3 regions of the Paenibacillus sp. FSL K6-1330 genome follow, and region 2 is predicted to be linked to each of the others. Evidence: predicted binding sites of a transcription regulator. Region 2 holds the regulator's gene; each other region holds the start of a gene.
The links. The regulator Rex, encoded in region 2, represses fermentation and respiration genes when NADH is low (regulators of the CRP and FNR family bind a similar motif). The targets are predictions, from matches to a motif close to TTGTGAAATATTTCACAA.
Positions count from the first base shown of each region.

Region 1 (7,256 bases), 2.7 Mb from region 2:
CTTCCACCTCAGCGAGAACCGTTCCTTTTTCAACCTCGTCCCCATCCCGAACCAATGCCGTAAACGTCAGCGACGGATCAACCGTTTCGAATACCAGCTCTGCTACCGGCATCCCTGCCACGATTCCAGCCTCCTTGGCATGGATAACGCCCTTGGATTCATGACCCGGCTCAATGGTGGTAAGAGTCGTAATGTCCCCCGACCCAATATCCTCCTGCAGCCAAGTCCGTATACTCTGGAGAAGGCCATCGTTGTATCCGTTAAACATCATCGCTTAATTCCTCCGTCATTTCTTGATCCCGTGTATGGACAATATGTTTCTGCCATACGCTGTCATTCCGCTCCGGGAAATCCTCACGGTAGTGGGCTCCCCGGCTTTCTTCACGACCCAGCGCACCCTGCACCACAAGTAAGGATGCTGTGAGCATGTTGGCAAACTCGTATTCCTCACGCTTGGAAAGCATCGAATGGAACAATGGCAGCTGACGGCCGAGCTCTTCTGCTGCTCTTAATAGAGTATCCCGATTTCTCCGAAGTCCTGCATAACGTACCATCACCTTCTGAAGCTTCAAGCGCTTTTCCACCATTGCCTGGGACGGGGTGTCCTTGCGACCGAGATGGAATGATACATGAAGTGGATCTCCTGAGGGTTCCGGCAGACTCTTAATGCGCTCGACAATACGACTGCCGTACACAATCGCCTCCGACAGCGAATTGCTGGCCAAACGGTTCGCCCCGTGAACACCGGTAGACGATACCTCCCCGCAAGCAAATAAACGCTTCACGCTGCTCTCGCCATGCAGATTGGTTTTGATGCCCCCCATCATATAATGCGCAGCCGGGGAGACCGGAATCCAATCTGACGATAAATCGAGTCCATATTGCATGCAGGTTTCATAAATCGTTGGGAATCGATGTTTGACCATCTCCGGCGACTCATGGGTGATATCCAGATAAACAAAGGTAGACCCCGTTGCTTCCATCTCACTGACAATGGCCCGTGCTACAATATCCCGTGGCGCCAGCTCCAGCAATTCATGGTATTTGGGCATGAACCGTTCCCCTCGTATATTCCGAAGAACGGCACCTTCACCCCGAACCGCCTCTGATATAAGGAATCGGGGCGCCCCCGGATAACTAAGCGCCGTCGGGTGGAACTGTATAAATTCCATATCCCGAATTTCTGCGCCTGCCCGATAAGCCATGGCAACGCCATCCGCTGTGGCAACCTCCGGATTGGTCGTATACCGGTACAATTGACCGGCGCCGCCGGAACACATCACCGTCGCCCGTCCACGTACGAATACCCGTTTGCCGTCTGGCATCTGTACTAAAACGCCATGACACTCTTCCTGCTCGGTAATCAGGTCAATGACAAAATGATCGTCCCACACCTCTACATTGTGAAGCATTTCAACCTGAATGGAAAGGGCACGCACGATTTCATATCCGGTTGCATCCCCGTTGGCATGAAGGATCCGGCGATGACTGTGCGCGCCTTCTTGGGTGAGTGCGAGCTCGCCATTCTCCACATCAAACATCGTACCGAGCCGAATCAGCTCTTGAACACCGACCGGGCCCTCGTTGACAAGCACATCCACCGCGGTAGAAGAACATAGGCCCGCCCCTGCCAGGAGGGTGTCCTGCCGGTGGTAGGCCGGAGAGTCATCCTCTGCTGTTACGGCTGCAATCCCTCCCTGTGCATAACGCGTGTTGCTTTCAAGCAGCGATTTCTTCGTAATCAATAGCACATTCTGAGTCGCGCTTGCCATGATCGCCGTATATAAACCCGCAATGCCTGAACCGATCACGATGACATCCGTCTCAATGACCGGAAGATCGTTCAGCTCAAAATCAATTAAATACTGCGGTATCACGATGCCTCACCTGTCTTTTCACGAAAGAGTAGCGCATGCTACTTAACTTGTAACATGCGCTCTAATGAAGTTCTGGCTTTCTCTGCAACGACCGGCGGCACATAAATTTGCGGCTTCATCGTTTCCAACGCTTTAACCAGCTTTTTGAGGTTATTCACTTTCATATTCGGACACACCAGGAACTTCGTAGCGAAGTGGAACGATTTATCCGGGCTATCCAATCGAAGCTGATATCCGGTTCCATCCTCTGTGCCTACAATAAACTCCTTGGCAGATGAATTTTTGCAATATTCCAGAATAGCGGTGGTACTCCCTACAAAATCGCCCATCGCAACAACCTCAGGACGGCATTCCGGGTGCACCACAAATTCCGCATGAGGATATTTGGCCTTCATCTCGACAACATCCTTAACCGTCAGCATGTCATGCGTGTTGCAATACCCTTCCCAGATAATAAGCTTCTTGTCGGTATGCTGCTGAACATAATGTCCCAGGTTTTTATCAGGCACCCATATAATTTCATCCGAATCCACCGACTGAATCACTTTAACGGCATTGGATGACGTACAGCAGATATCCGTTTCGGCTTTGATCTCAGCCGATGAATTGATGTATGTGACCACTTTCGCATTCGGATGCTGCGCTTTCAGCTTCCGAAGTCCGTCCACGTTCACCATATCCGCCATAGGGCAGCCAGCCCGCTCATCCGGTATAAGAACCGTCTTGCCCGGTGCCAGAATTTTAGCGCTCTCGCCCATAAAATGCACACCGCAAAATACGATGACCTCAGCATCGGTTTGTGCTGCCTTCTGCGCGAGCAGGAAGGAATCCCCCCGGAAATCAGCGACCTCTTGTATTTCGTCCCGTTGATAATAATGAGCCAAAATGATTGCATTACGTTCCTTCTTCAATTGCATTAACCGCTCACGCAGTTCACGGTTCTGTTCTGCTTTACGCTCCAGTGCCAAAGCTTCCATGATCGACCCTCTCCCTTTATGTAGTCCGGCGGTTCGCCGCTGATGACCATGTGACTTTCAGGATGGTTTCCACCTTTGTGAAAGGATGCGCATCCTTATTTAACAACTAATGTACACGTTCGTTCTGCCCCCTGTCAATGTGATAGAAAGCACAAAAAGAACCGGAAAACGAATTATCGTTCTCCGGTTCTTCAATTTTATTCGGTATTCGATGTTTTATCAGCGAATATTACGTTAAGCTGCTGTTACCGTTGTCCGATCCGCCTGGAGGATCCTTGCGCTCGGAATCTTTTCGCTCCGGCCCTGGATCATTCGAATCCATCGGGTTGGTCGGAATTTCTTCCGTGGAAGTCGGCTGCTCGCCGTCTTCTTTCCCTTGGATACGAACTTTCACGTCGCCAATGTTGTCGATGATCGGTTCACCATTCTCGGTAGAACCTTCTCCTTCACCGTCGCCACTGCCGTTGCCTTCAGCTGATCCGGTCTCAATGAGATTCTTGATTTGCTCAAGCTCCAGCGTTTCCATCTCGAGGAGCGTGTTCGCAATCAGGTGAACCTCTTTTGCATGCTTATTCAGGATCTCTTTACATTTCTCATAGCAATCATTAATAAATCGCTGCATTTCCTGATCGATCTCATAAGCGATTCGATCACTATAGTTCTGCTCATGTCCGATATCACGTCCAAGGAACACTTGTCCTTGGGATGTACCGAACTGCATCGGTCCGAGCTTCTCACTCATACCGTATTCCACAACCATGCTGCGGATAATGCCCGTCGCTTGTTGGAAGTCACTATATGCTCCGGTTCCGATTTCACCGATGAACAGTTCCTCAGCAACACGGCCGCCGAGCAAACCGGTTACGCGATCCAGCAATTCCTGCTTCGTCACGAGCATCCGATCTTCCTTCGGCATCATGATGACATATCCACCGGCACGGCCACGAGGAATAATCGTTACCTTGTGCACCGTATCCGCATGCTCGAGGAAGTAACCCACAATGGTGTGACCTGCTTCATGGTAAGCTACGATACGTTTCTCGCGATCACTGATCACGCGGCTGCGTTTCTCCGTACCGACGATAACACGGTCAATCGCCTCATCCACTTCTCGCATGGAGATATCTTTACGGTTGCGGCGAGCCGCAAGCAAGGCAGCCTCGTTCAGGAGATTCTCCAGATCGGCACCTGTAAAACCGGTTGTACGTTTGGCGATGATGTCAAGTTTAACATCCTTCGTCAATGGTTTGTTGCGTGCATGAACCTTCAGTACGGCTTCACGGCCCTTCACATCCGGGCGATCTACGGTAATCTGACGGTCAAAACGTCCCGGACGAAGAAGCGCCGGGTCCAAAATGTCCGGGCGGTTGGTCGCAGCAACGATGATAATGCCTTCGTTCGCTCCGAAACCGTCCATTTCAACCAGCAACTGGTTGAGTGTCTGCTCACGCTCGTCATGACCGCCGCCAAGTCCGGCGCCACGCTGACGACCCACAGCATCAATCTCATCAATAAAGATGATACATGGTGCATTCTTCTTCGCGTTTTCGAACAAGTCACGTACACGAGAAGCACCGACACCGACAAACATCTCAACAAAGTCGGAACCGGAAATACTAAAGAATGGCACTCCTGCTTCACCAGCAACGGCACGAGCCAGGAGCGTCTTACCTGTTCCCGGAGGACCGACAAGCAGAACGCCCTTCGGAATGCGAGCGCCAACCGTGTTAAACTTGCGCGGATCTTTCAAGAAGTCAACAACTTCAACAAGTTCCTGCTTCTCTTCATCTGCTCCGGCTACATCCTCAAATGTAATCCGTTTCTTCTCTTCATTATATAAGCGGGCTTTGCTCTTACCAAAGTTCATCACTTTGCCGCCGCCGCCTTGGGCCTGATTGAACAGGAAGAAGAACAGAACAAACATAATGATGAGCGGAATAAAGGATGAAAGCAATGTCAGCCAAATGCTTTGGCCTTCCATTGGCTGCACGGACAGTTTGACGTTGTTGCTATCACTGGCTGCAGTCAGCTCTTGCATCGCTGCATCCGTGGCAGGAATATAGGTTGAGAAATTCTCCGATTTTTTCTCTTCGGAAATCTCCCTATACTTACCGGTCACCAGATAAGCGTAACCGTCAAATTGTACCGTCATTTCCTCTATGTTGTTAGCTTTGACTTCCTGCCGCAGTTGATTATAACTAGGGGCATCGGCTTGCTCGCCGCCATTAGTAACGAATTGTACTATGCCCACCACGACTAAAAATAGAATCAAATAAAAACCAGAATTCCGGATGAACCGACTCATCCCCTACCTCCTCTCAAGACACATAAGATATTTTACCACAGCCTGTCTGGCCATCTCAACAAAGGGCCCTGAACTGTGATAGCAGCCCATTGCCGCGGTTTAACTGCTGTAGATTTCCGGCTTCAAAATCCCGATGTAGGGGAGGTTCCGGTAATGCTCGGCATAATCGAGCCCGTATCCGACAACAAAAGCATCCGGCAGCACGAATCCGGTGTAATCGGCCTGCAAATCCACCGTACGGCGTGCCGGCTTGTCAAACAGCGTGACAACGCGCACCGAGTTTGCCTTGCGGCTCTTCAAAAGCTCAATCAAATGGCTCAGCGTAAGACCGCTGTCGATAATATCCTCCACAATCAGCACATCCCTGCCTTCAACGGATGCGTCCAGATCTTTAATGATCTTCACCACGCCGGAGGATTTGGTTGATGCCCCATAACTGGATACAGCCATGAAATCCAACTCAAGAGGTACTGTTATGGATTTAACCAAGTCGGCCATAAAAATAAATGCACCTTTAAGAACGCAAATAACGAGTGGATTGCGTCCCACATATTCGGCGCTGAGTTTGGAACCAAGTTCCTTAATCTTTGCGTGAATCTCTTCTTCACTGATGAGTATTTCCTGAATGTCATTCTGCAACTTAAGTGGACCTCCTACGTTTATACTATGAAAGCGTGAAACGGGCCATTCTTCGTTTTACACTTGCCTTAAGCATCCGATAGCTCCATCCGGAGAACTCGTGATGTGTGCCGCCCGCAAGCGGCGTGAACGGAACGTCGTACACCTGGAATCCACACGATGCTGCCGGAACCGTCACAAAGAATAGGAATCCGGGCACGGACAGACGGTGGGATTTTCTCATCAATGAGAATATCTTTCACCTTTTTGCTTCCGTTTAATCCCATGATCTTCATCTTGTCCCCCGGCTGTCTGTTACGCAAGGTTAAGGGAAACCTCAGCTCATCCGCATCAAAATCCGCCACAAAGGCTGATGGTCTGGAGCCGTTCCGGCTTTCGCTTCCTGTCATTGACGACAATTTCAGCATTTTTCCGATTTCCTTAACATACTGCTGCGAAACATCAGGAGAATCAAGAATGTATATGTACTGTCCCTGTTCATTCGGAGGCTTAGGCCAAAACTGGATCACTCCATACTCACGAACACAGGTAATGCCGTCACCCAGATCCAGACGCCAGTTGCTTCGCTGATCGTTAAGAATGCCATGGCGCACCGTTTCAATCTTGACAAAATCGGTGTTTTCCTGGTCTGAGGGCAGGTAATTTAATATTAGTTTAATCAAACGCCGTTGTAAAGCGACATGTAAGCCCAAAAAGGAAGGCGCGTCGAAAGCGAGCCTCCCATCGTTCTCCTGTACCATACTCCGAAATTGCTTCGCAGCTTCAAGCTCCACAAAATCATCCTCCTGCTGGACTATTTCGGCCAGCTGATTGAGTGAGGAGGAGAACTGCCCATTATATCGTTCCAGAAAAGGCAATACTTCCAGGCGAATCGCATTACGGCGGTACTTCGTCTGTAGATTGCTGTGATCCACCGCATACTGGAATCCGCATACGCGGGACAACTCCACGATATCCGCCTTGTACATACGAAGGAACGGGCGGATAAGTTCCACTTTTTTTTCCGTGCGCTTAAATTTTATTCCGGCAAGTCCGGACACGCCGCTCCCGCGCAGAAGCCTCATGAGCACCGTCTCGGCTTGATCGTCAGCATGATGAGCCAGTGCCACGGAGCGCGCGTTGTATTTATGAGCCGTTTGCAGCAAAAATTCATAACGCTTCTCTCTTGCAGCCTCCTGCCCACCCTTACCGCTCTCTTCCATATAAGCAGGAATATCGATGAACGCCGTTTCAAATGGAAGTCCGAGCCGCTCCGCCAGTTCACGCACCATCTCCGCCTCTTGGTCCGACTCTTTCCGAAACCCATGATGCACATGGGCGCAGATCAATCGGAGCGGTGTCCGGTGCAAAGAAATTTCATGCAGCACGTGCAGGAGCGCAACGGAATCAGGCCCGCCGGAAACAGCGACCACGATGCTATCGCCTTCTGACCACAGATCAAACTCTGCGGCTGTACGC
Region 1 covers NZ_CP150269.1:57,984-65,239, reverse strand. The annotation lists gene nadC (carboxylating nicotinate-nucleotide diphosphorylase) at 1-271, opposite strand, end outside; gene nadB (L-aspartate oxidase) at 261-1,877, opposite strand; gene nadA (quinolinate synthase NadA) at 1,916-2,854, opposite strand; gene ftsH (ATP-dependent zinc metalloprotease FtsH) at 3,084-5,159, opposite strand; gene hpt (hypoxanthine phosphoribosyltransferase) at 5,259-5,798, opposite strand; gene tilS (tRNA lysidine(34) synthetase TilS) at 5,867-7,256, opposite strand, start outside.
Region 1: a site for Rex is predicted at 2,930-2,947, ahead of nadA (quinolinate synthase NadA). Genes of this name have one in related genera too.

Region 2 (7,256 bases):
GTTACTGCGACGGTCAGGTTCTGGTATTCCATGATTTAATCAAATATGCGTCTCCCTATCGGGACAAACGCTTCGTGAAAACATACGCTGATGTAGGCTCCGTCATCCGTGAAGGCATTACGCAGTATGTGAAGGAAGTAAAGGACCGCTCATTCCCGGCAGAGGAGCATGTCTTCAAGGCCGAGAAACATGAGGCTTCCGAAACGACAACAACATTATATGGAAGCAAAAAGGAAAAGGTGGGCACGACATCATGAAAGTGATTCGCACCATTGCGGAATTAAGATCAGAACTTAAGGACCGCTGGGAATCCGGCAGTGGTTCGGTAGGACTTGTGCCTACGATGGGTTATTTGCATGAAGGACACGCCAGCCTGATGCGTAAGGCGCGAGAAATGGCAGGTACGGTGGTTGTCAGTATCTTTGTCAATCCGATTCAATTCGGACCGGGTGAGGATTATGAGACCTATCCCAGGGATGAGGCACGCGATCTGGCGTTGGCGGAATCCGAAGGGGTGAATGTGGTTTTTATTCCCACGGTTCAGGAAATGTATCCCCAGCCGACCAAAACCAAAATCACTGTATCGGAAATTACGTCTTTGTTGTGCGGGGCCTCCCGTCCCGGGCATTTTGACGGTGTTACCACCGTTGTTAACAAATTGTTTAATATCGTAAAACCTGACTATGCTTTCTTCGGAATGAAGGATGCCCAGCAGGTAGCCGTCATTGAGCAAATGGTTCAAGATTTGAACATGGACGTAACCATCGTGCCTTGTCCGATCATCCGCGAATCTGACGGCCTTGCTCTAAGCTCACGCAACGTGTATTTGAAGCCGGAAGAGCGGGAACAGGCACTTGTGCTGTCGGGCTCTTTGCGGACCGCTCAGGAGATGATCCAGCAGGGACAAGCGACAACGGCAGGAGAGATCCGTGTTCATCTTCGGGATTCTATATCCCAGTCCCCGCTCGCTGATATTGATTATGCAGAATTGCTCACTTTCCCGGAACTTGTTCCCGTGGAAGATTCATATCGCATTGCGGATGAAGGCAGAACCGTCATTATGGCGCTGGCCGTACGATTTGGCCGCACCCGTCTCATTGACAATGCGTTACTTCAACCAAAAGTAGGGGGATCCCATGTTTAGAACAATGATGAAATCCAAAATCCACCGCGCAACGGTGACGGAAGCCAATCTGAACTATGTGGGCAGCATTACCATTGATGAGGATCTAATGGAGGCTGCAGACCTTTTGGAGAATGAAAAAGTTCAAATCGTGAACAATAACAATGGCGCCCGTTTGGAAACGTACGTGATCAAAGGCGAACGCGGCAGTGGTGTGATTTGTCTGAACGGGGCAGCTGCAAGGCTTGTACAGCCTGGCGACAACGTCATTATCATTTCTTATGCCATGATGTCTAAAGAGGAATACGACAATCATACCCCGACGGTTGTGATCGTTGACGAAATGAATAAGCCGGTTAATACGGAATATCGTGAGGTTCACGCCGCGGTTCTCTAAACGGTCTCCTAAGAGCCAAAATGTGTCGGGACCTTAAAGGGATGAAAAGACCGACTTCTACAGAAAATGAGTTCAGGTCGACGCACTGATCTCATTTTTCCGCTAAGGGTGGGATGCAGCTATGTTTCAACATGTATTCGCTGAAATGAACAACATGTTAGATGAAATTGTGAAGCATTACCCTTCTGCTCAAGGTCCCCAAAAACAGGCGCTGGTACAAAACTGGAACATGCTCAAAAGCATGAGCGAGGGCATTATCGAGGAATGGCTCCATTTTGAAGAGAAGATGGCTATCTTCCGCGAGAGTGCCGCCTCACCTCCTGTTTTTCCACCGACCGAAGCGCCTGAACTGCAGCTTGATGCATTCATTCGCGGCCAAGGTTATTACAAGTTGTTGATGTTCCAGCCGGCTATACAGCAATTTGAGGTGGCCGCCACGGTATTTCCGGATAGCCTTCTGATCAAGCTGTATATTGCGATGTCCCATCTTTATTTGGGGCAAACCATACCAGCGTCCGATGTATTGGTGTCCATCCTGCCCCTGGCAGACAACAAGAAGATGCGAGCGATGATTTACAACGCGCTTGGATGCATCGAGGTGTTGAATGGACAACAAGGGAAAGCCGAGGAGCATTTTGCACTGGCGATTCACAGCGACCCGACACTTCCTGACCCCATTATCAATTTGGAGGTCTGCAAGCAGAATCGCGGTGAGCTCCAGTACGGCAGCCAATTGATCTCTTTGCTGTAGAAATCAAGCCATTACAAGAAGCGATGCCAGAGCTCATTACTGAGACTTTGGTATCGCTTCTTGCCGTATGGAGCGATGGAGGAGAAACGGGGGATTTTTTACCCGGAATGTTCAAAACCCGCAACTTCTGGTATGCTGTTAATTAGTCTGGAGGAAAGGGATTTTATCGAAATGAAATTTGCCGTATTGGATTTTGAAACCACGGGCAACCAGTCAGCAGATGAGATCATTCAGGTTGGACTGGCCATCATCGAAGAGGATCGAAGCATCTCCCGCGTATACGGCACCTATGTCAATCCCGGGATTCCGATCCCTCCTTTTATTACCGGTTTGACCGGCATTTCCGACAGTGATGTAGCGGATGCTCCGTCATTGGAAGAAATGATGATGGAACTCGTGCCCATGCTCGACGATGTCGTATTGGTTGGGCATAATGTCGCTTTTGATTTTAACTTTTTGCAAAATGCACTCGATCGCTGCGGCTATTTACCGTTCAGCGGCCGAATTCTAGATACGATGCACTTCTTAAAAATATGTTTTCCCTCGCTGCCTTCTTATCAGCTCGGGATGGTCTCCTCTCATTTCGGTCTGGAGCATGACCGTCCGCATCAGGCGGACAGCGATGCGCTTGCCACAGCCTATGCGCTGCTGAAATGCCTGGAGGAGATCGATGAGCTTCCTCTCCTTACCGTGCAGCGGTTAAGCGACCTGTTTGCCGACGAGGACAGCGACTTGGCCTGGTTCTTTGACGGCATCCGTGCTGACAGGGAGTTCCAGGCTGTACAAGCCGGAGACACCCATACGTACTATCGTCAATTTGCCCTGGCCGTTGACGATTGGAACGATATTGCGCCTGCCAGGGATGAGTCGGAGCCTAATCCGCTGGCGGATGTAAGCTTCGAGCAATACATGAATGATGTCCGTGAACGTCTAAAGGAAACGCTGCCTCATTATGAGAGCAGGGATGCCCAGGACATGATGTTTCAGGAAGTGATGCAGGCCCTCGATGACAATAAACATTTATTGATCGAAGCCGGCACGGGAACAGGCAAATCCCTCGGGTATTTGCTGCCGTCGATTTATCAAAGCGTGAAGCAGGAACAGAAGGTTATGGTGAGCACGCATACAATCAACCTTCAAGAACAGCTGCGTGACCGGGATATTCCCCTGCTCACCCAGGTTGTTCCTTTTCCTTTTAAAGCGGCTATTTTCAAGGGAAGAGGCCATTATTTGTGTTTGAGAAAATTTGAACATAAAATAAATAGAAGAGATTTTCATTCCCCGAAGGAAGATGTGATCACCGCGGCGCAGATGCTGGTCTGGCTGACCCAGACGGAGAACGGGGATGATGAAGAACTGAACTTTGGCGGTCGCGGAGGGGATTTCTGGGAGACGATCTCCAGTGATTCGGATTCCTGCCTTGGCCGTGCCTGCCCATGGTTCCGCAAATGCTACTATCACAGGGCTAAACATGAAGCGGGCATCGCGGATGTTGTCATTACGAACCATTCGAAGCTGTTCACTGACGTAAAAGCGAATCATCAGCTGCTTCCGAGTTATGAGCGTCTCGTCATTGATGAAGCGCATCATCTGGAGGACGTCGCTGGCAAGCACCTTGGCTTGCAGATGAAATATTTTTCGGTGGTCCATACGTTGACTCGTATGTACAAAGACAGCCGCAGCGGTCAGCTTCCGGCTCTTCGCCAGCTGCTGCAAGCATCGTCGCATGAGAAGGCTGTCGAGTGGTCCTCCATCATAGACCGGATTTATCCGGATCTGATCACCGCAAAAGAGAATTGGGACCGGCTCAGCGATCAATTGTTCGGACTACTTCCGGAACGCGGAGACGCGACTCCGGGGGATGCCGGTCAATTCTCGCTTCGCTTATCGCCTCTGAAGAAGCCGAAGGATTGGGATTCGCTGGCCGAGTTGGAGCATCAAATTCATGTGACGCTGGGCGATGTCGTTCGCAAGGGTGACAAGCTGATCGCCGAGATGAAGGAAGATCTGGACGACTACAGCGCGGACAGTTTGTTAACAGACCTATCGGGTCTGTTTAAGGACCTGGCCGCACACCGCGAGGACCTGAGGTCCTTCATGGCTCTGAATGATGAAGGCACGGTATACTGGATGGAGGCTAACGGGAATTTCCGCGGCAAATCGCTGCAGCTTTATGCAGTGCCTGTCGATGTTAGCACCCACTTGAAGGAATTGTTTTTTGACAAGAAACAAAGCGTGATCCTGACATCGGCGACCTTGTCGGTGGATAAATCGTTTCAGTTCATGATCGAGAACTTGGGTCTTCAGGAAGCGGCAGATAGCGGCAACTTGAACACGGTTCTGCTGCCGTCCCCGTTTAATTACAGGGAGCAGGCCCTCCTTGTCGTGCCGCGCGATTTTCCGAGCGTGAAGGGCTCGGTCGGGGATGCACTCTTTGTGAATACACTTGTGCAATCATTGGCCGATACGGCAATCGCTACGCATGGCCGCATGCTTGTGCTGTTCACTTCGTACCGCATGCTGCGTCAGGTTCACGAGCCGTTGAAGGAGGCGCTGGCATCCAGCGATATTACGGTACTGGGACAAGGGATGGACGGAACCAGCCGTACCAAGTTAATCCGGAGATTCCAGGATAGCAGTGCTTCGGTCCTGCTGGGTACGAGCTCCTTCTGGGAAGGGGTAGACATACCCGGGGAGGCGCTCACTTGCCTTGCGATCGTCCGGCTGCCGTTCCAGCCGCCGAATCATCCCTTGGTCGAAGCCAAGAGCGAATTGCTGCAGCAGCAGAAGAAGAACCCGTTCATGAAACTTTCGGTTCCGCAAGCGGTCATTCGCTTCAAACAGGGATTTGGCCGACTGGTGCGGACCGCGCAAGATAAGGGGATTGTCATTGTCTACGATACCCGGGTCATTGAATCCTATTACGGGAAATATTTCTTATATTCTTTGCCGGGGCCGAAGATGGAGCATATGCCGACAGAGGGGATCGTTCCCCGAATTTCGGAATGGCTGCAGGAAGAGGCAGGCATAGAGAACCAAGCTGAATAAAAGTGAAACAATGAACGAAATGATCTGTCACAAAAAAATGTAGTTATTAACCTATTATTAGGGGGAGCATGAATGAAATCGGAAAAAATTTCGGAAGCCGTGGTCCGCAGATTACCTGTATACTTGCGCTATTTGAATGAGCTTCAGAAAAGGGAGGTCTCCACGGTTTCCTCCCAGGAACTGGGACAAAAACTGGACCTCAATCCTGCTCAAATTCGTAAGGACCTAGCGTATTTCGGTGATTTTGGACGGAAAGGGATCGGATATGACGTATCTTATCTGATCGAGAAAATTCGCCAGATTCTAAAGCTGGACCAGAAGATCAATGTCGCATTGATTGGGGCCGGTAATCTTGGACATGCATTATCGAATTACAATGCATTTCTGAAGGACAATATGAAGATTGTGGCGGTTTTCGATTCGTATTCTCCCAAAGTTGGTATGAAAATTAACAATTTGGTTGTACAGCCGATGGAGGAACTGGAGAAGACGGTTCATGAGTACGGCATTCGTATCGGGATAATCACCGTTCCGGATTTTGAAGCGCAGAATGTAGCCAATCAGCTTATCGCCGCAGGCATCGAGGCTATCCTGAATTTTGCGCCAACCATCCTGAAAGCCCCATCCCATATCCGGATTCATACGGCTGATTTTACTACAGATTTGCAGAGTTTGGCCTATTATTTGGATAACGGCAAGGAGGATGCAGCACATGACGATAACGAAGTGGATGGTTAAGAACGGAACGTTTGCGGTATTAGAGGAAGGAAGATCCGTGTTACGCGGATATATGGTTGTGGAGAATGACCGGATAACCTATCTGGGTGAAGAAGAGCCAACCGTCCAAGAGGGAACAGAAGTTATCGACGGAACTCATCTGTTTTTCCTACCGGGGTTAGTGAACACGCACGGACATGCGGCGATGTCCCTGCTCCGCGGTTATGGCGACGATCTGACACTGCAGGTATGGCTTCAGGAAAAAATGTGGCCTATGGAAGCCAAATTCACGGCCGACGATGTATACTGGGGAACCGCACTCTCCGTGCTGGAGATGATCAAAGGCGGAACCACGACATTTGTGGATATGTATGATCATATGGATCAGGTTGCCAAGGTTGTGCAGGACTCAGGAATGCGCGGCGTCCTGATGCGCGGCGTCATCGGATTGTGTCCGCCTGAGGTGCAGCAGCAGAAGCTGGATGAGGCGGTGGCATTCGCAAAAGACTGGCATGGCAAGGCTGACGGGAGAATTACGACGATGATTTCCCCGCATGCACCTTATACGTGCCCCCCGGATTTCATCGAAAAATTCGTTCAGGCATCGCATGATTTGAATCTGCCTTTGCATACGCATATGTCCGAAACGGAAACGGAAGTAGCTCAGAATGTAAAAGACTACGGACTTCGCCCTGTTGCCCATTTGGAGAAGCTTGGCATGTTCTCCCGTCCAACGCTGCTTGCGCATGCCGTCCATCTGACCGATGAAGAAATCGAAATCCTGGCCAAGCATCAAGTTATGGTGTCGCATAATCCAGGCAGCAATTTGAAGCTTGCCAGCGGCATCGCTCGCGTGCCTGCACTGCTGAAAGCCGGCGTAACGGTGTCGCTGGGTACCGATGGACCTGCGAGTAACAATAACCTGGATATGTTTGAAGAGATGCGACTGGCTGCACTGATCCATAAAGGGGTAAGCGGGGACCCAACAGCCATTCCAGCATCCGAAGCGCTTCGGATGGGAACAGAGTATGGAGCCCGATCGGCGTTCATTGAGGATATCGGCACACTTGCGGTAGGAATGAAAGCAGATATGATCGCACTGAACACGGATCAAGCGCACTTCCTTCCACGGACCGATTATATTTCACACGCTATCTACTCAGCCAGTGCGAAGGATGTAGAGCATGTATGGGTTGACGGCAAGCAGGTAGTGAAGAATG
Region 2 covers NZ_CP150269.1:2,805,179-2,812,434, forward strand. The annotation lists gene panB (3-methyl-2-oxobutanoate hydroxymethyltransferase) at 1-257, shown strand, start outside; gene panC (pantoate--beta-alanine ligase) at 254-1,144, shown strand; gene panD (aspartate 1-decarboxylase) at 1,137-1,520, shown strand; gene NYE54_RS12775 (hypothetical protein) at 1,642-2,271, shown strand; gene dinG (ATP-dependent DNA helicase DinG) at 2,443-5,319, shown strand; gene NYE54_RS12785 (redox-sensing transcriptional repressor Rex) at 5,392-6,057, shown strand; gene NYE54_RS12790 (amidohydrolase) at 6,032-7,256, shown strand, end outside.

Region 3 (7,256 bases), 1.5 Mb from region 2:
GTTTACCAGGTAGTCCATCGGCCGGCGACGGATTGATGCAGGTAGAACCAAACACACGCAATGCGTATTTATCTCAATTCAGCACAAAATTTGGCCGTGCGTATAATCATAGCAGTGAACAAGATCAGGTATATCTGGGCGCGTTGATTTTAAATGAGAAGATTACGAAGTTTGGAAATATCTACAAGGGATTATTACACTACAACGGTGGAGATAACTGGTATCCGGGAGCCACGGATTCTTATGGCCGTCCTATTCTGGCAGATCAATATGCAGATGCAGTTTACGCTACTTATAAGGGCTATGGCGGTAAGAATTAAGGTGTTACATTGATATGTAAATAACGCACATTTGGGTGGTACAGCATACTTCGGACTTACTCCTGTAGCTAAAACTGTTCCTAATACGATTACTTGGAGAATTAATCTTTAATATAAATGGCCTCCTGTAAATTGGGGGCCATTTAATTAGCGTAACGAGGTTCTTTTAAACAGGTAGTGAAGAAATATTGATGTAGTTGCAATGCGGTAGCGATTTTCAAATGAAATTTGGCCGTAATTACCGTTTAACATTTGCTCCACATCGTTTTCATCTACTCTAGAATACAAGGCAATAGTTTGGCTAGTAATATTAAAAACCTGATTTAGGACCTCAATTATTCCCCGTACTCGTTCATCCTCCCCGACTTGTTCCATTCCGGTAGATAACATGACCAATAACTGTTTTAATGTAGCTAAGTCATGCCCGTACTCCTGCTTATTAATTAGCTCTTCATCAATTCCGGTTATCAAACTTAACGACTGCGTTGATATATGATACTTTTTGGTAACTATTTCAAACAACCGACCGATCTCATCTTCGTCATTGTTTGGTATAACTATTTTTTTAATAGAGTCCACAGATTCACAATCCCCTTTCGGATAGTAGTAACTCCAGCCACTTCTAATATATCCCAATTTATGGAATTAATATAAATTTTCATTAAAGGTAGTGGAATCCTCCGCTTCGCACGGTCTTCCCATAGGCTTCACAAAGTTCGCCTTCCGTAAAGTTGGGAGATGGGATCGTGATGAAGGTACATCAAAAATTGACGCACCCCCTCAATATTTTACTTCCTCTTAGCAGGCGTCCACTTTTCGGGAATAATTGAATCAAAAGGCTCCGAGCCTTGTGATATGCTCCCCTTTTAGCAGACAGGTAAAAAAACGACTGCTTGAAGGGGAGTTTTCTTTAGTCAAAATCGAACCCATTTAGTGCCGGAGCATCACATTTCAAAAAAACGATTTTCTGAACTTGATATGTCGATTGCCGTAAGAATTATTCAAGGCATCTTGCATGTATATCAAAAAGATTAAGACCTTATATGTTTTTCATATTTTTATTGTAGATAGCCACATGCTAACATATACAAATGCAGATTGAGGGGGAGTGTTATTCAGTTTCCGATTCATGGTTTTTATTCATTCGATATAGGTGGTCCTAAATGTTAAAAAAGTCAGCGTTTCCATTACTACTGCTCAACATGTTTCTCGCTAATCTAAGTATGGGTCTTGTCATTCCAATCATACCGGAACTTCTTGAGCAGTTTACGGCAAGCGGACAGGCCGCGGGCTATTTGGTCTCCTGCTTCGGCTTGACCCAGTTTCTGTTCTCACCCCTTGCAGGTAATCTGTCAGATCGATATGGCCGTAAACCCATGATTATCATAGGTTTGATCTTGTTCGCCATCTCCAACTTGCTCGCAGCGTTCGCGGGCGATCTAACTTTATTATTCGTATCGCGGTTGATTGGCGGAATAGGCTCAGCAGCCTTAATCCCGTCCATTATTGCGTATATTGCGGACATTACGGCAGATGAACAGCGCAGCAAGGCCATGTCATGGTTAGGTGCGTCGATGACATCCGGGTTTATTATTGGACCGGGTGTCGGCGGATTGCTTGCGGAATGGGGCATTAAGATGCCCTTCTATGTATCCGCATGTGTAGGGCTGCTGGCAATGGTTTGCAGTCTATGGGGATTGCCTGAATCGCTGTCGGCGGATATTCGCCAGATGCGTCGTCAAGTGAAGGAGAAGAGCGAGAATGTATTCCGGCAAATCGTGCTTTCGGTTCGGTCTCGTTATTTTGTCCTGTTGCTCATTGTTTTCGCCATGACCTTTGGTTTAACGCATTTTGAAGCGATTTTCCCGCTTTTTGTCGTACAAGTCTACGGATTCACGACGCGTCAAATTGCTATACTCCTTACCGTATGTTCGCTCATCGGCACGTTGAATCAATTGTTGTTCACTGACCGGATCACACGACGATTCGGAGAAAAACGGATCATCGTTGCCATGTTGCTGTTATCGGCAGTATCCCTTGTATTCTTATTATTCTCCGGCCATTTCTACTATGTCATGGTAGTCACGATGTTGTTCTTTACGTTCAATAATATATTGCGCCCCACGATCAATACGCTGTTGTCCAGAGTGGCCGGGGATGAACAGGGATTTGTTGCAGGGATGAATAACACTTATACAAGTCTCGGTACGATATTTGGACCGATGCTGGCAGGTATTTTATTTGAAGTCCATTTTGACTTGCCCTATCTGTTTGGCGGATTCGTACTGCTAGTGAGCAGCATTTTCACGGGAAGTCGATTGAGAAATATACTATCTGTTCAACGCGGCTGATGTGCTCTAATCTTACACAAAAACAAGAACAGTTGTCTTATGTGGACAGACGTGTTGGCAAAAAGCGAATTTTAAACATGGCCGAGAAAATGAAGTTAAAGCATCCCATTTTGCAGTTTTTTTATGAACTACGGCTCAGTACGCTATGAAAATTACTGAATTTTAAGAAAAAGAATGCCCCGGTGAGGGCATTCTTTTTTAGGCACCAAGGAACATGTTCATGTCATCTTCCACATTGGTAATGCCGCCGATACCGAAGTTTTCCACGAGGACTTTGGCGACGTTAGGCGACAGGAATGCAGGGAGCGTAGGGCCCAGATGAATATTTTTAACGCCAAGATAGAGTAGGGCAAGCAGCACGATAACCGCTTTTTGCTCATACCAGGCAATGTTATAGGAAATCGGCAAATCATTAATATCCTCAAGGCCGAATACTTCCTTCAGCTTCAATGCAATGACAACTAGAGAGTAAGAGTCATTACATTGACCAGCGTCCAGGACCCGGGGAATACCGCCGATGTCGCCTAGATCCAGTTTATTGTATTTGTATTTGGCACAGCCTGCAGTTAAAATGACCGTGTCTTTTGGAAGTTCAGCCGCAAAATCGGTGTAATAGTTGCGGGATTTCATCCGTCCATCGCAGCCGGCCATGACGAAGAAGCGGCGGATCGCCCCGGATTTCACGGCATCGACGACTTGATCGGCTACGTTCATCACAGCGGCATGAGCGAAGCCACCGATGATCTCACCCGTTTCAAGTTCCGTTGGAACTGGGCATCCTTTCGCTTGCTCGATTAGTAGGGAGAAGTCTTTGGGAGCACCGTCTTTTCCTTCTGGAATATGGCGGACACCCGGAAACCCAGTGTTGCCTGTTGTATAGATACGGTCCTTATAACTGTCTTTCGGTGGAACGATACAGTTGGTCGTCATTAATATCGGTCCGTTAAAGGCTGCGAATTCGCTATTCTGCTTCCACCAGGCATTCCCGTAATTGCCTACAAAATGCTCATATTTCTTGAATGCCGGATAATAGTGGGCAGGCAGCATTTCACTGTGCGTGTACACGTCCACGCCGGTTCCTTCCGTCTGCTTCAGCAGCTCCTCCAAATCCTTCAGATCATGACCGCTGATGAGAATGCCGGGTCGGTTTCTTACCCCGATATTAACCTTCGTAATTTCCGGATTTCCGTAAACAGAGGTGTTCGCTTCATCAAGCATCGCCATGGCGTTTACGCCGTATTTCCCGGTTTCCATCGTCAAAGCTACCAGATCCTGCACTTCAAGGCTGTCGTCAAGCGTGGCGGCAAGTGCACGGCGCATAAAACGGTTTAATTCGTTATCATCCTTCTCCAGATGCAGCGCGTGGTACGTATAAGCAGCCATCCCCTTCAAGCCGTAAGTTATCAATTCACGCAGCGAGCGGATGTCTTCATTCTTGGTCGAGAGGACACCAACCGTACGTGCCTTTTCATCAAAAGCAGCTTCGTTATCCGCTTGCCAGACGGCAGCATCAGGGAGATTGGCGGTTCCCTCCGGATATTGTTCGTTATAATAGGTGCGCACCTCGCCGCGGAGCTCTATCGCTTCCCGGATTTTTTCCACAAAAACCTCGCGGTCAAAGTTGGCGTTCGTAATTGTTGCAAACAAGGAGTCCATCATAAACAGCGATACGCGCTGTTCAAGCACCTCCGGCAGCTGGGCATCCAGACTGAGAAAAGAGATACCTTTCAGCAAATAAATCAGTAAATCTTGCAGGTTTGCCACATCATGCGGTTTGCCGCATACTCCGACAATGGTGCAGCCTGTTCCTTTGGATGCTTCCTGACATTGAAAGCAGAACATGGACGGCTGATGATTTAAGGTCTCTTGGGCGTTGTTATTCATTATTTCTCCTCCAATTTTGTGATTTTTTGTCGTAAGGTCAGTATAAGATTGCCTCGCAATTGGACTGTTGAAGACAGTATACTTCGCTCCCACAACCGACATAGTGATTGGAATCACAATTTTCTAAGTAGTGAGTTTAATCACAAGCTCGGTCCGTTTCTTCTTTTAAACTGGAATTAATGACCTTAGAAGAAATGAGGAGAGAACATGTCGATTTTACCTCAAGTGAATGAACTGGGATTTTTCGAGATCCGTCTCGAATCCATCGGCGGGTTTGGCGCCAATCTGGCCGGAAAAATGCTGGCCGAAGCCGGGGTTACCGGCTCCGGACTTAACGGTTCGAATTTTTCCAGCTATGGTTCGGAGAAAAAAGGGTCGCCAGTGAAGAGTTTCGTAAGGTTCTGCGATTCCGAGGTGGAAATCCGCGATCACAGTCCCATTGAGCAGCCGCATGTCGTCGGCGTATTTCATGAAGCATTGTATAAGACGATCGATGTCATAAGCGGATTACAGCCTGATGGAACGGTGCTGGTGAATACGGCGCGAGACCTGTCCGAAGTGGCTGTTGATCTTAAAATGACGCAGGGAACGCTGGCCGTAGTTGATGCGCTGAAAATTTCCGTTGAGGAAAAAACCAAAGTGAATACGGCCATGCTGGGGGCTTTGTTCCGGATTTGCAGCTTCCTAAACCCGGACGATATGCGGCAAGTGATCCGCACAACATTTGAGAAAAAGCTGCCCCACCTCGTGGAAGCGAATTTGCGGACCTTTGACAGAGGATATAACGAAGTCCAGTTCCTTTCCTTGGGAGATGGCTCAGAGCTTATAGACCCAATCGCTTTTGCAAGACCGCAGCCGATTCTTGGATATGAAACGCAGGAGCTGGGCGGGATTCTGAACGTTACGGCGAACAGTGTCCTGAAGGATCTTAGCGGCTCCCGGCAGGGATATTTGCCAGAGTACAAGATAGAGGACTGCATTCACTGTGCCGCCTGCGATACGGTATGTCCGGATTTCTGCATCGTGTGGGAGAAGAAACCGGATAAGCGCGGGAATATGCAGATGTTTATGAAAGGCATCGATTATCAGTATTGCAAAGGCTGCTTGAAGTGTATCGAAGCTTGCCCGACCACCGCTTTGGCTGCCATGTTAGAAGAGCCGCATTATGCGGAGCAGCACCGTGTGCCGCAATCATTTCCCTATTTAACTGCGGAGGGAGTCAGATCATGAATATGCAAATTCAAGAAACTACGGAGAACAAGCTGGCGGCCGCTCAAACGGCAGTCTTCGAATCGGGCAACGAAATGGCTGCCATGGCGGCTGCCCAGATTAACTATCACATTATGGGTTATTTTCCGATTACACCATCTACGGAAATCGCCCAATATCTTGACATGATGCGTACACGCGGCGAACATGACATCAAGCTGATTCCAGCTGACGGCGAACATGGATCGGCGGGGATTTGCTACGGTGCAGCCGCAGCCGGAGCACGGGTATTCAATGCTACCAGCGCGAATGGTTTCCTGTATATGATCGAACAGCTTCCTGTGCAGGCGGGCACACGTTTCCCGATGGTCATGAATCTGGTGACGCGTGCAGTCAGCGGACCGCTGGATATTCGTGGTGACCATTCGGATCTTTACTACGGTCTGAATACCGGCTGGGTGATTTTGACCGCCCGTTCACCGCAGGCAGTTTATGACATGAATATCATGGCGCTGCGAATCGCTGAACATGAAGACGTACGCCTGCCGGTCATTGTAGCTTATGACGGATTTTTCACATCGCACCAGAAACGCCGGGTACAAATATTTACGAACCGCGAAACCGTTCAGGAGTTTGTAGGGGAAAAGGCGCCTGAATATCCACATGTGCTGGACGAGAACAACCCGATCGTTGTTGGGGCTTATATGAACGGCGACGATTTGATGAATAACCACTTCCAACAGTCAAACGCCATGTACCGTGCGGGCGAGGTGTTCGAGGAAGTGGCAGAGGAATACGCAGCTTTATCCGGAAGATCCTATTCGCCGCTTGATCTGTATCGCATGGAAGACGCGGAGGTGGCTTTATTCCTGCTCAATTCGGCGGCCGAATCCTCCAAAGACGTCGTGGATCGGCTGCGGGCGAGAGGAATTAAAGCGGGCGTAATCAGTCCGAATATTCTCCGGCCGTTCCCGGCAAGAGAAATCCGCGAGGCGTTGACAGGTGTCAAAGCACTGCTGGTTGGCGAACGTGCTGATTCTTACGGTGCACACGGAGCTAATCTGACCCATGAGGTCAAAGCGGCCCTGCAGGAAATCCGTGGTCCGCAGCCTATTGTGCTGTCCCGCATATTTGGACTTGGCGGGAAAGACTATTACGCGGATGACGCGGAAGCTTTTTTTGCCTTGACGATCGAGGCCATGGACCTCGGTTATGCCAAAGTGCCGTTTGATTATTACGGCCAAACACCGGGAGATGAGGAGCAAAGGTTGCAGCCGGTCATTGCCCCGATGAATGGAGACACCTTTAAATCTGGCCTGATCACCGTAAAGGTGGATGAAGAGACAAGTAAACTATCCGTTAAAGTGCCGCCGATGCGGGCGCTTGCCGCGAAACCGAAACGGTTTGCTTCCGGCCACGGAGCTTGCCCGGGCTGCGGTATTTTCCCGGCGCTGGAGCTCTTTTTCAAAGGGATTGAAGGCAATGTCGTTAC
Region 3 covers NZ_CP150269.1:1,275,242-1,282,497, forward strand. The annotation lists gene NYE54_RS05615 (carbohydrate-binding protein) at 1-320, shown strand, start outside; gene NYE54_RS05620 (HTH domain-containing protein) at 468-899, opposite strand; gene NYE54_RS05625 (MFS transporter) at 1,484-2,671, shown strand; gene hcp (hydroxylamine reductase) at 2,870-4,555, opposite strand; gene NYE54_RS05635 (2-oxoacid:acceptor oxidoreductase family protein) at 4,763-5,785, shown strand; gene NYE54_RS05640 (thiamine pyrophosphate-dependent enzyme) at 5,782-7,256, shown strand, end outside.
Region 3: a site for Rex is predicted at 4,684-4,701, ahead of hcp (hydroxylamine reductase). Genes of this name have one in related genera too.